DNA from 4 places in the Planococcus maritimus genome. Region 2 is predicted to be linked to each of the others. Evidence: riboswitches for the same ligand, from Rfam matches in the RefSeq annotation. Region 2 holds a riboswitch; each other region holds the start of a gene.
What was found. Region 2 has a riboswitch for S-adenosylmethionine ahead of BBI11_RS15880 (transporter substrate-binding domain-containing protein). Riboswitches for the same ligand answer to the same signal wherever they lie in the genome.
Positions count from the first base shown of each region.

Region 1: it holds a riboswitch for S-adenosylmethionine, as region 2 does, so the genes downstream of both, BBI11_RS14120 (methionine ABC transporter ATP-binding protein) here and BBI11_RS15880 (transporter substrate-binding domain-containing protein) in region 2, are expected to answer to the same signal.
Region 3: it holds a riboswitch for S-adenosylmethionine, as region 2 does, so the genes downstream of both, BBI11_RS03040 (LLM class flavin-dependent oxidoreductase) here and BBI11_RS15880 (transporter substrate-binding domain-containing protein) in region 2, are expected to answer to the same signal.
Region 4: it holds a riboswitch for S-adenosylmethionine, as region 2 does, so the genes downstream of both, BBI11_RS03075 (bifunctional homocysteine S-methyltransferase/methylenetetrahydrofolate reductase) here and BBI11_RS15880 (transporter substrate-binding domain-containing protein) in region 2, are expected to answer to the same signal.

Region 1 is NZ_CP016538.2:2,844,987-2,848,634, forward strand. Features, by position in the region: gene BBI11_RS14115 (methionine ABC transporter permease) at 1-440, opposite strand, end outside; gene BBI11_RS14120 (methionine ABC transporter ATP-binding protein) at 430-1,443, opposite strand; SAM riboswitch class I at 1,517-1,623, opposite strand; gene BBI11_RS14125 (carbon-nitrogen family hydrolase) at 1,670-2,464, opposite strand; gene BBI11_RS14130 (pyridoxal phosphate-dependent aminotransferase) at 2,550-3,648, shown strand, end outside.
Region 2 is NZ_CP016538.2:3,208,821-3,212,468, forward strand. Features, by position in the region: gene BBI11_RS15870 (amino acid ABC transporter ATP-binding protein) at 2-739, opposite strand; gene BBI11_RS15875 (amino acid ABC transporter permease) at 739-1,458, opposite strand; gene BBI11_RS15880 (transporter substrate-binding domain-containing protein) at 1,480-2,292, opposite strand; SAM riboswitch class I at 2,418-2,523, opposite strand; gene solA (N-methyl-L-tryptophan oxidase) at 2,727-3,648, shown strand, end outside.
Region 3 is NZ_CP016538.2:575,461-579,108, reverse strand. Features, by position in the region: gene BBI11_RS03045 (sodium:solute symporter family transporter) at 1-48, opposite strand, end outside; gene BBI11_RS03040 (LLM class flavin-dependent oxidoreductase) at 159-1,550, opposite strand; SAM riboswitch class I at 1,662-1,769, opposite strand; gene BBI11_RS03035 (sugar ABC transporter substrate-binding protein) at 1,869-2,927, opposite strand; gene BBI11_RS03030 (response regulator transcription factor) at 2,924-3,648, opposite strand, start outside.
Region 4 is NZ_CP016538.2:584,803-588,450, reverse strand. Features, by position in the region: gene BBI11_RS03075 (bifunctional homocysteine S-methyltransferase/methylenetetrahydrofolate reductase) at 1-1,391, opposite strand, end outside; SAM riboswitch class I at 1,495-1,596, opposite strand; gene BBI11_RS03070 (DUF6920 family protein) at 1,702-2,535, opposite strand; gene BBI11_RS03065 (acyltransferase family protein) at 2,669-3,648, opposite strand, start outside.

The DNA.
Region 1 (3,648 bases), 360 kb from region 2:
TCCGGTAAGAGTACGTCTTTAATGATCATCCACGGCGTGGCACCGACGGCGATCGCCGCTTCGATGACGCCTTTATCGATATCCCGAAGCGCCGTTTCCACAATGCGTGCGAAAAACGGAATCGCTGCAACCGATAAGGAAACGCTCGCTGCAATCGGCCCGATCGTTGTACCCGTGATCAATTGCGTCAATGGAATGAGCGCTACCAGCAAAATGATGAAAGGGATCGAGCGGACGATATTGACGATAAACCCGATGACCGAATTGACCGGCCGGTTTTCCCAGAACAAGCCCCGGTCTGTGATGAATAGCAAGATGCCAAGAGGCAAGCCGATGATCAATGCCACGGCCAATGAAATGCCGATCATGATCAGGGTCTGATAAAACGCTACTTGGATCTCCGGCCACAAATCAATAATTCTTTCCCATTCAATCCCCATGCTTCATCACCTCCGCAATTGCATTGCGTTGTTCTAGATACCTAATTGCCTCGCCTACTTGCGCTTGGCCGCCTTTCAGTTCCATGACAAAAATTCCAAGCGGCAGCTCCTGTATGTATTCAATCGCACCGTGCAGGAAATTGCCTTTGACCGGATAGCTTTGCAGCATGTCCGAAATAATCCCTTCCCCGGCGACTTCACCTTTGAACAATACTTTGACAATCGTGCCGTCGCAGCGTGCAAGAATTTCTTCCGGCACATTAAATGACACGACGCTCGAGATAAATTCTTTTGTCAAAGCCGTTTTCGGATCGGCGAAGATATCGTAGACGCGCCCTTCTTCGATGACGCGCCCTCCTTGCATGACCGCCATACGGTCGCAAATTTCCTTGACGACGTTCATTTCATGGGTGATCAGCACAATCGTGATATTGAGCTTGCGATTGATGTCTTTCAATAAACGCAAAATCGATAAGGTCGTGTTCGGGTCAAGTGCAGAAGTCGCTTCATCGCATAACAGCACGGCCGGTTCATTGGCGAGTGCTCGGGCGATGCCGACACGCTGCTTTTGCCCGCCGCTCAGCTGTGCGGGATAGACATCGCGTTTATCCGACAAGCCGACCATTTCCAGCAGCTCATCGACGCGCGTGCCGATTTTCTTGCTCGGCGTGCCCGCTGCGCGCAGGGCGAAGGAAATGTTTTCCGCAACTGTTTTTTGGCTGATTAGATAAAAGTGCTGGAAAATCATGCCGATTTTCAGGCGCGCTTTGCGCAATCCGTCACCGCTCAGCTTCGTTAAATCCTGCCCATCAACTCTCACCGTCCCGGATGTCGGGCGTTCGAGCAAATTGATGCAGCGAATCAGCGAGCTCTTGCCCGCTCCCGAATAGCCGACAATGCCGAAAATCTCCCCGGTCTTCACTTCTAAGCTGACATCGTCCACGCCATTGACCGTACCGTGCTTGGTTTGATAAGTTTTGCTCAATTGTTCGATTTGAATCATGCTGTCCACTCCCCCAGGCAAATAAAAAATGTCTCTTTTTTTATCAAAAAGAGACATCGAAAATGAAAATTCCGACTTATCTTTCAGAATGGCATCCATTCTGCAGGAATTGGCACCTTCCCATTATATGGGGGTTGCCGGACGTCATAGGGCCTTACCCTCGGTCTCTCTTGATAAGCGTGCGTATTTGGTTGTTTTCCATACTACCTGCACGGGGACAGTATTGTCAATGCGATTTTTCAAACTTTTTGTATAACTCGACGCGCCGGTCATCGAATACCGGGATACGGCCCCGTACTTCGTCGACTTCTAACAGGTCGATTTCAGTGTAGCCGATGCCTTCGTCTTGCCCCATGTCCATCCGCACTTCCCCCCACGGTGCAATGACCATCGAATGGCCGCCGAACTCATTTTTCGGGTCACTGCCGATGCGGTTTACGGCGATGATGAAGCATTGGTTTTCGATCGCTCGCGCCTGCAGCAGAATACGCCAATGGTCGATTCGCGCTGCCGGCCATTCAGCTGGCACGAAAATTGCCTTCGCCCCGTTCAGCGCTTGTGCGCGCAACCATTCCGGGAAACGGATGTCGTAACAGATGACGCCGCCATAGGTTTCGCCATCCAACTTGAATGTGCCGAGCGATCCGCCTTCTTCGAGATGGATATGTTCATCCATCAAGCCAAAGCGATGCGCTTTATCGTATTCCGAGACGAGTTCTCCAGTCGAATCGGCTACATACATCGTGTTGTAAAAACCGCCGTCTTTCTTAGTCGAAACCGAACCCCCGACGATATGGACGTCCCGTTCTTTCGCAAATTGCTGCAACAATTTCATGGTTCGGCCATCACGGTCCGCAAGCTCCTCAAGCTGTGTCAATGCGTATCCCGTGTTCCACATTTCAGGCAACACGATGATTTCCGCCCCGTTTTCTGCGGCTTCTTCCAAATAATCTTTCACACGTTGAAAATTCGTTTCCGGGTCGCCAAACGCGATATTCATCTGCACACAAGCGATTTTCATGTTCTCTCCCCCTGTAGACAGTTTAGATTAAACTCTATAAGATTTGATGTAGATGTGCAATTATTTAGAAAACAAGGAGGATTCCATGGACTTTTCAAATCGCTTACACAATCTTCCAGATCAATTTTTCGCTACGCTCGTTGCGAAAGCTTCAAAAGCGATCGAAGAAGGGCGCGACGTCATCAATCTGGGCCAGGGAAATCCTGACCAGCCGACACCGCCGCATATCGTCAAGGCTATGCAAACAGCAGTAGCCGATCCGAAAACACACCGTTACTCACCATTTCGCGGGCTTGGTACATTACGAAAAGCCGCTGCCGATTTTTATAAACGGGAATACGGCGTCGACATCGATCCGGATTTGGAAGTCGCTATTCTTTCCGGCACAAAAATCGGCTTTGTCGAATTGCCGATTGCCCTTCTGAACCCTGGCGACTCTCTCTTACTGCCCGATCCAGGCTATCCGGATTATTTATCTGGCGCACCGCTTGCTGATATCACACTTGATTTGATGAAGCTCGAGCAGGCCAATAGCTATCTGCCCAACTATAACGATGTGTCAGAGTCGGTCCGAGAGCGCGCCAAACTGCTGTATTTGAACTACCCAAACAACCCGACCGGTGCTACTGCCGATCAGGCTTTTTTTGACGAGACCATTGAGTTCGCCAAACAGAACGACATTGCCGTCGTGCATGACTTTGCCTACGGGGGTATCGGTTTTGAAGGCCAAAAACCGGTGAGCTTCTTACAATCTGAAGGAGCCAAAGATGTCGGCATTGAAATGTACACCTTATCGAAAACCTATAATATGGCAGGCTGGCGCATCGGCTTTGCAGTCGGTAATTCCAAGATGATCGAGGCCTTGAATACAGTCCAGGATCATTTGTTTGCAGGCATCTTCCCGGCGGTTCAGCTCGCCGCAGCCGAAGCCCTAACTGCAAGCCAGCAATGTGTCGATGAGCTGGTTGAACTGTACGAAAACAGGCGCCGCGTACTGATGGATGAATGCCGCCGGATCGGCTGGGATGTCGAGGCACCTAAAGGCTCGTTCTTCGCCTGGCTGCCGGTCCCTGAAGGCTTCACAAGCATCGCATTTTCCGATTACCTGCTCGACAAAGCGGACATCGCCGTGGCGGCAGGAAGCGGCTTTGGCTCTGCAGGCGAAGGCTTTGTCCGCGTCGGCT
Region 2 (3,648 bases):
CTCAGCCTTGGACGGCTTTTCCTAAAAATTGTCTCGTTCTTTCGACGGCGGGCTCGGTGAAGATTTGCTCAGCCGTTCCTTGCTCGATGATGACGCCGTCTTCCATAAAGATGACGCGGTCCGAAATTTCCCGCGCAAAACTCAATTCATGGGTCACGATGAACATCGTTTTTCCGGTGTCCGCGACGCGGCGGATGGTGGCCAATACTTCATCGACCAGTTCGGGGTCCAAGGAAGACGTTGGTTCGTCGAATAACAGCACTTCAGGATCCAAAGCGAGCGCCCGGGCGATGCCGACGCGCTGTTGCTGGCCGCCGGATAATTGGGCGGGGTAATGGCTCAGTTTATTCGACAAGCCGACTTGTTCCAGCATCTCGATGCTTTTCTTGTCAGCCGTGTTTTTTTTCATCCGCTTAACGCTCGTCAAACCGACGGAGACATTTTGTAGCACGGTCAGATTCTTGAACAGGTTGTATTGCTGGAACACCATCCCTGTTGCTGTTCTGAGCGCGAAGACTTCTTTTTTCTTAGCGGCCGCCGCATCCACCCGCTTTCCACCGATTTCCACGATGCCGCTCGTCGGATCTTCCAGAAAATTGATGCAGCGCAACAGCGTCGACTTCCCAGAACCGCTTGGCCCGAGGACCGCCACCACTTCGCCTTTTTCGACGGTTAAATCGATGCCTTTCAACACATGCTGGCGGTCGTAATATTTATGCAAGTTCTCTAATTTAATCATCAAGCAATCCCTCTTTCATATCTGCGTGCACGCTTCTCGATCTTCACCAATAAGCGCTCGACGGCAATGCACAAGATCCAATAGACGATCGAGACGGCGATATACACTTCAAAGAACGCCAAACCCCGGGAGCCGAGGATTTTTGCCTGCCCCATGATATCGATGACGCCGATGATGAACACGAGCGAAGTGTCTTTGATGGTGCTGATGAACATATTGCCAAGGTTCGGGATCGCTACCGTCAGAGCTTGCGGAAAGACGATCTTCAGCATCATCTGAACAGGCGTCATGCCAATCGCTTTGGCGGCTTCGAACTGCCCGCGGTCGACCGATTCGATTGCCGAACGGATCGTCTCGGATAGATACGCGCCCAAATTGATGGAAAAGGCCATCAGCGCATAGAATTCCGGGGCAATGCTATTGACATCCGCCGACTGAAGCCAGCCGTATTCGCTCTGAAGAAAATAAATGATTTTCGGAATCCCGTAAAACACCAGGTAAATCTGAACCAATAAAGGCGTCCCTCGGATAAAGGAGATATAGATCGACGTGATGACGCTCAGCACAGGCACTTTGTAGATTTTGATCAATGCCGCAGCCACGCCGATGAGTAAACTCAATAGCAGCGAGCCGACTGCGATGCCGATCGTAACCGGCAGCCTGGAGAGGATGGCGGGAAAGCTCTCGATTAAGAAATTCACATCCAGTAAGTTTTCCATTGTCTCTGTCCTTCCGCTAGCTTATTCAGGGATGTAGTCGCCGCCGGTCCATTTCTCGGACAGTTCGGACAAGGTGCCGTCTTCTTTCAGCTGTTTCAAGATCGGGTCAATCAAGGCCTTCAATTCCTGGCCTTTTTCTTCGTCTTTCAAGACGATTCCCATGTCGTCATTGACTAAGGATTGGCCGACAATCTCCACGCCGAGTTCATTTTTTTCCAGTACCGCGTTCATCATGATCGGGTCGTTGACGTATGCGTCGACACGGCCGTTCTGCACATCCTGCAGAATTTCCGACGGGTTACCGCTTTCGCTGTATTTCAATTCAATCGGCTCGGCGGCGGTTTCGTTATATTCCTCCAGCAATAAGGTGTAAGAATCGCCCGCCAACGCCCCGACCGCTTTGCCTTCCAAATCTTCAATCGTTTGGATGTCTTCGCGGCCTTCTTTTACTGCAATGACCGTTTCCGCTGCGAAATACGATTCATCGGTGAACAAATACTTTTCTTGGCGTTCCGGCGTTTTCGCCACTTGGTCGGCGATGGCCTGGATTTTATTCGACTCGAGTGCGAGGAACATGCTGTCCCACGGCACAGCGACATATTCGAACGTGTAGCCGTCCAATTGTTCATCGACGGCTTTCATCATGTCCACGTCGTAGCCCGTCAATTGGTTGGCGTCATCCGCGAAAGCGAAAGGCGGATAGTCATTTTGTGTCCCAACGCGTATCACTTGGTCTCCGTCAGCGTTTGCTGTCTCTCCCGACGAACAGCCGGCTAGTGCCCCGGCAAGCCCCACTAAGCAGGCGGTTGCGATTACGTAAGCATTTCTTTTCATGGTTCAAGCTCCTTTTTGAATGCGATTTTTTATGGTTTCAGTAGACTTCCTGGCCTTTTTCAAGCGCCCTTCCCGTTTTTGGATGCAAAAAAGCCTCTTTCAATAGGAAAGAGGCTTTGACCAATTTCTTATCTCTCAGAATGAATACATCCTGCAGGAATTAGCACCTCTCATGAACATGATGGTTGCTGGACGTCATAGGGCCTGTCCCTCAGTCTCTCTGGATAAGTTATTTAATTTTTTTAACATATTAACGATAGTATTTGAGATAGCCCTTGCTGTCAAACTCTTTTTGAAAATAAATCAAAATTCCGCATAAAAATTCAGGAGGAAATTGACAAAGCCTGCCGGATTGCATACCATCGATTTAATATTCCATTGCTGCCGGGCTTCGGGGCGGCATGTATCCAATACAAGAGCGGAGTGAACACAAGATGAGCGAAGAAACTGTTTTTGATGTCGCCATTGTCGGTGCCGGCACGATGGGCATGGCCGCCGGCGCCTTTTTGGCACAGCAAGGCAAGAAGACATTGGTGATCGATGCATTCGACCCACCCCATGCGAACGGCAGCCATCACGGAGACACACGATTGATCCGCCATGCCTACGGGGAAGGCAGGCATTACGTTAGGTTAGTGTTGCGCGCGCAGCAATTATGGGAAGACTTGGAGAAGCAGACCGGCTACAAGGTGTTCGACAAGACCGGGGTCATCGGACTCGGCCCGCAAGACTCCTCTTTTCTGCTCGAAAGCATCGCAGCCGCCAATAGCTACGGCTTGCCGCTCGAAATATTGAGCAGCGGCGCCATCCAGGAAAGGTGGCCTGGCTTCACTGTGCCCGAGCATTTCATCGGCTGCTTTGAGGAACAGGCAGGCGTGTTGTACAGCGAAAATGCCATCCGTGCTTACAAAAAACTGGCGCTTGAAAACGGCGTTCACTATGTGCCGAATACACCCGTCCAGCACATCGATATACAGGAAGGGGATCACGTGAAAATTTCTACCGCGCACGGTGTTTTCTATGCTGAAAAAGTGATCGTTACAGCTGGGGCTTGGGCGAAGAAACTGTTGCCGGACCTGCAATTGCCGATCCAACCGACGCGCAAAGCGGTCGGCTGGTTTGAAGCACCGGAGATGTACGATGCCGATCAATTTCCGGGGTTTTTTGTGGAAGGTCCCGAGATGATGTTCTACGGCTTCCCGAGCATCGACGGCGCTGGCGTAAAAGTCGGACGGTCGGACGGCGGGCAGCCAATCGACCCGGACGAACAAACCCAGAACTTCGGGCAATACGAATTGGATGAAGGCGACTTAAGAAGATTCTTGGACCTGTATATGCCGGAAGCGAGCGGAGAGT
Region 3 (3,648 bases), 650 kb from region 2:
AAGCATAACGATTATGAATGGCAATAGCCACGACGTTTCATCTCCCATGGCGCTCGCCTCCTTTCGGTTTTGGGTAAAGTTTATTCCATAAAGTCAGTCCTGCTGCCCAAAAGACGGCGACGGCGATCCAGTAAGCTGTCAGCATATCGATTCCTCCCTTAGTTTCCGGCTAGTTCGTGCAAATGCTTGAAGTTTTTGCCCGGATGATTGTCCTTCAACTGCGCTTGGCCTTTGCCATAGATTTTCTCGCGGTACGTACCTTCCGCATATTCCGTTTGGACGAGCCCGCGTTCCTGTAAAACCGGCACGACCAGTTCAACAAAATCCTCGAAGCTTCCCGGGGCAAGTGTATACGCTAAATTAAAGCCATCGACGCCTGTTTCATCTCTCCAGCGCTCGACTTCATCCGCCACTTGCTCAGGCGTTCCGACCGCGACCGGCCCGCGTCCCCCGATGCCGACAAATGTCGCGAGCTCCCCAATCGTCCATTTTCTGTCCGGATCCGCACGCGTGAACACTTCAACCGCTGACTGCATGGCGTTGCTTTGGATGTATTCGAGCGTGTCTTCTGGATCGTATCCGGAAAAATCGATGCCGGTCCAGCCGCTTAAGAGCGCGAGCGCCCCTTCGTAGCTGACATGGCTTTTCAAAGTTTCGTATTTTTCTTGTGCTTCTTCTTCGGTCTTCCCGACAATGGCCGTAAAGGTCGTATAGACGAGCACATCTTCCGGGTCGCGCCCATTCGCTTGGATGCGTTCACGCAGCGCATCGACGCCTTTTTTCACAATGGGAATGGTCGGCCCTGCCGTAAACACCGATTCGGCGTGCTTCGAGGCGAATTCCCGTCCGCGCGGCGAAGCCCCTGCCTGGAACAAGACCGGCGTGCGCTGGGGCGACGGTTCCGATAGATGCGCTCCCGGCACTTTAAAGTAATTGCCTTCGTGGCCGATATCATGCACTTTGGACGGGTCGGTATAGACTTTCGACTGTTTGTCGCGCACGACCGCACCGTCTTCCCAGCTGCCTTCCCATAATTTATAGCAAACGTCCAAATACTCGGCGGCGAATTCGTAACGTTCATCATGGCTCATCTGGTCATCGAGCCCGATATTGACTGCGGCGCTTTTCAAATAGGAAGTGACGACGTTCCAGCCGATGCGCCCTTTGGTCAGATGGTCGAGTGTCGACATGCGCCGCGCGAACGTATAAGGGTGTTCGTGGCTGACAGAGGCCGTCACCCCGAAACTCAAATGCTCAGTCACCGATGACATGAGCGGCACGACTAGTAGCGGATCGTTGACCGGCGTTTGCACGGCATTGCGAAGTGCCGCATCGCGCGTGCCGCCGTAAACATCATAGGTCCCGAGCACATCAGCCAGGAACACCGCGTCGAACTTCCCTTTTTCCAATAGCTTCGCAAGCTCAATCCAGTATTCGCTGTCCTTGTATGTATGCGAACGATCGTCTTCGTGAAGCCACAATCCCGGCGACTGGTGCCCACCTGCGCACACCATCTCAAATGCGTTCAAATAAATCCGTTTCTTCGTCATCGTCTAATTCCTCCTTTTGAAATTATGATTTCCGCAGTTCCTGGAACATAAAAATAGCCCTCTTTTCTCGGAAAATGAGAAAAGAGGGCTATTTGAAATGCCGGGTCCGCTCTCTTATCTCCCAAGGAATCTCTCCTTGCTGGAAGTAGCACCTTCCTGATTAAATCAGGGGTTGCTGAAGCGTCATCGGGCCAGTCCCTCGGCTTCTCTGGATAAGATTATGAAATTAATTAATCCCTATCTTAGTACTAGGAAATATAGAAGTCAACCGAATATTGTAAATTTTTCTTCATTTTTCATTTTGTACTCTAACATGAGCTATTCCATCCCGTCGATTTCTTCTGCCGAATGAAAATGATCTGCGAACACGGTGCTTTCCAGATTGCCGATATCGACCGCTATTGGTTCAAGCAGCACAGACGGCACTTCGCTTTTCCCATTATTGATGCTGGCAGTCGGCTCGATGGCATTCCCTTGCGCCAAATCGACTGCAAGCGCTGCGACACGCTCTGATAATTGCTGAATCGGTTTATAGACGGTCATCGTTTGCGTGCCATCGACGATACGTTGCACGGCGGCGAGTTCTGCGTCTTGCCCTGCGACCGGGATAGCCCCGGCGAGTCCTTTCTGTGCAAGTGCCTCGATCGCCCCGCCAGCCGTCGCGTCATTGGCCGCGATGACGGCATCAATTTGATTGCCGTTGATCTCCAGAGCCTCTAACATATGGGCAAATGCTTGTTCCGGCGCCCAATCCTCTGTCCACTCATCATAAATGATATGGATGTCGCCGCGTTCAATCGCCGGTTGCAGCACGTCAAATACGCCTTTTTTCAATAAATGCGCATTATTGTCAGTCGGAGCGCCGCCAATGTAGACATAATTGCCTTCCGGAACCAGTTCCAGCATTTCTTCAGCTTGCAGCTCTCCCACTTTTTCATTGTCGAAAGAGACGTATAAATCGATTTCCGCATTTTTCACGAGACGATCGTAAGCGATCACTTTGATGCCCGCTCCATGCGCTTTGTGGACAATCGCTGCGGTCGCTTCCGCGTTATGCGGCACAATGACCAACAAATCAATGCCTTCCTGGATCATTTCTTCGGCTTGGGCAATCTGCAGCGCATCATCCCCGTTCGCTGCGGCAATCTCCACTTCCAGTCCGCGCGATTCGATCGCTTGCTCGAACAACTCTCGGTCTTTCAGCCAACGCTCTTCTTTCAAGGTATCCATCGCAAAGCCGATTTTCAATGGCTCTTCATCTTGTACCGTTTCGTCTTCTTTGAACACGCTTTTTTCAGGGAGCTTTGCCTCTTCCTGGCAACCCGACACCAAAACGCTGATGCTGATTAACAATGATATCCGCATGAGCAGCTTCATGTGCTGATCCCTTGTCTGCGTTTTGAATTCAGCAGGTTCGAGCGATATTCCGTCGGGGACAGCTCAGTCATTTTCTTAAATACTTTGCTGAAGTAATTGGGCTCATGGTACCCGACTTCTAAGGCAATCGCCTTCAAGCTGATTTCCGGGTCTGCCAATAGTTTCTTGGCTTTCCCCATCCGGCATTCCGTTAGAAAGTCGATGTAATTAATGCCCAGCTTTTCCTTGAATAATTTGCTGATATAGATAGGGCTTAAATCCACTTTTCTTGCCAGCACTTCCAATGAAATATCTTCATGGGAATGCTCGGTAATGAATTGCTTAATTTGGTGGATTTTATCAAATTCCAGCCGGTTGAAATGCATATCGTAATTTTGCTTTAACACATTGATCAAATCCGAAGTTTCCATCATTAATTGACGATAATCTGTAACCGGAACTACATAATAAGGTGCGTCTGTCTCAACTCCTAACTCAGCCATGATCCGGTTGGAGAGCCAAACCCATTCAAGGGAACGCTGCTGGGTTCTGAGAACAGGTTCGCCCATCCGCTCCAATTGCCGGATCAAGCCGGTGATGATTTCTTCGACAGCTTCCCAATCGCCGAGCCGGACGCAATCGGCCATTCTTTTTTCTTGTTGTTTGATAAGTGCCGGGTTACGCGAAGGGGCCGGCTCTAAATCAGCTGCATAGAAACGGTAACGCGAAGGAATCGCTAAAT
Region 4 (3,648 bases), 660 kb from region 2:
GCAACCGAGAAATTCGCCTTTTTCCGCAGCGGCTTGCCAGAAAACGAAATGCCTTCGTTGAGCTTTTTGATGAGTTGGATCAATTCCAGGCTCGATACATCATAAACGCTCGTCGCGCCCGGGAAATCGCCGACTTTTGTTGGGTCGCCCGTGACGGCGAGTATATCGTGGATACCTAGTGCGTCGAGCCCCATTAAATGCGATTGCAGGCCGATCAAATTGCGGTCGCGGCACGTAATATGCGCAAGAGGTCTGACATCTTGCTGGTGCTTGAGGATCGAGCCCATCGCCATATTGCTGATACGCGGCGACGCGAGTGAATTATCGGCCATCGTGATAGCATCGATGCCTTCCGCGTCCAATGCTTTAGACCCCTCGAGAAATTTATCGATTTCCAAATGGCGCGGTGTATCCAGCTCGACGATGATCGTCCGCTCGGTTTTTGCTTTTTCGTGCAAAGGCTTGTCTTTCAAGGCTTCTGCTTCGCGAATGACAATCGGCTTTTTCTCTTCGACTTTCTTTTCAGTGATCGGCTGCAAGTGACCGATGCGTTTTTTGACCGCTTCGATATGTTTCGGCGTCGTGCCGCAACAGCCACCGATAAGGCGCACGCCTTCTTCGCGCAACAGCAGCGCTGCACGGCCAAAATAATCGGCTTCTGATTCATAGACAATGCGCCCGTCTTCGATATCGAGGAGTGAGGCGTTCGGATAAGCCGATAAAAACGCTTTTTCCGGCAGTTCGACGCCTTCGAACGCCTGGATTGTATGGTGCGGGCCAAGACGGCAGTTGACGCCGACGATTTCTGCACCGAGTGCGTCAAGACGTTTCAAGCCTTCGTTCAAATTCATGCCATTTTGCAAAATGCCCGGTTCATGCATTGACAACTGGGCAATGAGCGGCGCGTCGGTCAATTTTTTTAAATGAGTAACGGTCGCTGCGAGTTCCTCGAAATCATAATACGTCTCGAGCAATAAACCGTCCGGATCGCCGGATAACAGGTGCTGCGCTTGCTGGTCAACCATGGCGACGATTTCGTCCAATGTCGCATCGCTTTTACGAATGCCGCGAATGCCGCCGATCGTGCCGAGCACAAACTGCCCGCTATCTTTTGCGGCTTTACGGGCGATGGCCATCGCTGCTTTATTGATCGACTCTACCTGATCTTCTAGCCCGTAGCGAGCCAGTTTGTGGGCATTTGCCCCGTATGTGTTCGTTTGGATAATGTCCGCTCCCGCCGCGATGTAATCACGATGAATTTTCTCGATCACTTCGGGGCGCTGGATATTCAGTTCCTCGTTGCAATATTCGATGCCGTACGAGTACAGCAATGTCCCCATGGCTCCATCCGCCGTCAGCATCCGTTTGTTCAATTCATCTAATAACATGATTCGTCCTCCTCCGGTTGATTTGCCATGCAGCTGCGGACGCATCGATATGAAACAAAAAAAGCCTTCCATGAAAAAGAAGGCTTTACGATATCGAACTCGTTCCTTTTCATCTGCCAGGCGTGTGCCTGCTGGAATTAGCACCTGACCTTAGTGGCTGGTTGCTGAAGCGTCATCGGGCCAGTCCCTCGACTTCTCTAGATAAGAATTCACTATTCAATTTTAAGTATTTCCACATGATACCCCCTGAGGTGATTTGGGTCAAGAAAATTTATCAAAAAACAACAAACTTTCTGTTAAATCCCCCACTTACTTACCAGGCATCCGGCACCCGCGGGTTGAAGGCGGCTTGCTCGACGGTAAATTTATACCAAGTGAAGGGTTTGCCATCGATGATCCATGTAATATCGACGCGTCTTGGCATTTCGATGCCGTCGATTATTTGCCATTCGTGCACTTCGGCGATGCATGGCAAGCGCTTGGCCTCTTCACCAATATCTTTATAGCGCATCGCCCGCGCTCGTTTCATGCGCCCAGATTCATCAAACTCGAAGGTGACATTGGCGGTCGACCCGTTATAGCTCATCTCGGCTTCCACGGATCGTTCACTGCTATTGAAAAAACGCACGTACGGGCTAAAAGCCAGTCCTGGCAGCCAGACCATCTCCATTAAAAAGCGCTGAAGTGCCGATTCATCACGCTTGCCGTCCGGAATCGCCCGGTTGATCGGCACCAGCCCCGCAAAGCGGATGCGCATGCCTGCACGGCCGTCACGGAAACTATCGGATCCGGTAACGAATAGGCCATCGATTTTCATGCGCGCTTTCCAATAAAACGATGGCGGTTCGACAAAGCTATATTGCTCAGCAGTCGATTCGGTCCATTCTTCCTGGTCAGGTTTGGTCTTCATCCAGCCCACTTGCTTTACATAAACGCCCATCACCTGCTCACGGCCGACTGCGCCGATCGTCTCCAGCCATTTGGCGATCGGTTTTGGCAGATGCGCCGTCCTCGCCTCTTCCACTTCGCCGGCATGCCGGACTTCCGGCCATGTCGGCTTGATAAGCCGCGTCATGTCTTTGTACTTTCGATAAGCCCCGTATGCTCCGAGTGATGTCAATGCTAAAATCGGCCATATGCGTTTCATGTCCCATACCCCTTTCCGATTTTGCTGCGCATTCCTTCGTAACTCTTTCGACACGCCCTTCATTTCCCCTGCACAAAGCGCCAATCGAAAAACGCCCCCGGAAGGCTAAGCTTCCGGGGGCGTTCGGTATTCATCAGTTTAAATTTTCAAGAGCCGGTTCGAGATGTTCTTTCAATGCCGGCCCCATCGTTTGCGAATACAGCGTCGTTAAATGGTGCTTATCGCGATATACCAATACATTGCCCACAACTGGCGGGCACGTATCGTCTGTACAGAAATACTCGGACATATCGGCAAACGTGACGTTGTCCGGAATGCCTTCCGTGTTTTCCCATGGCACGACATCCGCAAGGCCTTTACTGCGCTCAACCGAACATTCTTCTACGCTCGAACCATCAAGGCAGATCGTCGGATCGGTTTTCATACGCGGATTGTCGCGCACGGCAAAGATCTCCGCCACGCCTTCGAATTCTTTCCATTTATTGATGTAACCTTTTGGCACCGTATCTCCTGAATTTACCGTTGCTGTGGTAAAGATCAAATCAGGCGGCTCTGCCATCAAGCGTTCTTGCAAATTATCGTTCCAGGTCATGCACGCGTCATCCAGCTGGCCATCAAAATCGCCGCTTGAGAATCGGCACGCATCTTTGTTGTAAACATCGATGCGCATGTTCAGCTCTTCTGCGACAGCTTCAAGTGCCGGGAACCAATGCCCCGAATGCGAACCGCCCACGAGTGCGACGACATGTTCAGGATTTTCCGTGACGCCGAACGAACATTCTTTCAGCGTGGAGCTGACGCTGCCTGTCAGGAAGCAATCTTTATTGCTGTAGAAGGTCGGCAAATCTTCTTTCGCCGACAAGAAGTCTGGCTGCAGTTCCGCATCTTCCGCCGGCTGGATATTTTCCAATACGGCGCGCGCGCCTGGATTGTCTTCGATGGTTACCGGCTCGTCATTGCTGCTGCTCGCCTGGACGAAAACGCCCCACGAGAGGCCGATTAAAATCGCCGGTGTCATCAAAGCGACCAGCACTTTCGATAAGCGTTTTTTCGAATGCTTGATCGGCATTTCGCGTACTGGCTTTTCGACGAGTCGAATCGTCAGGACGGACA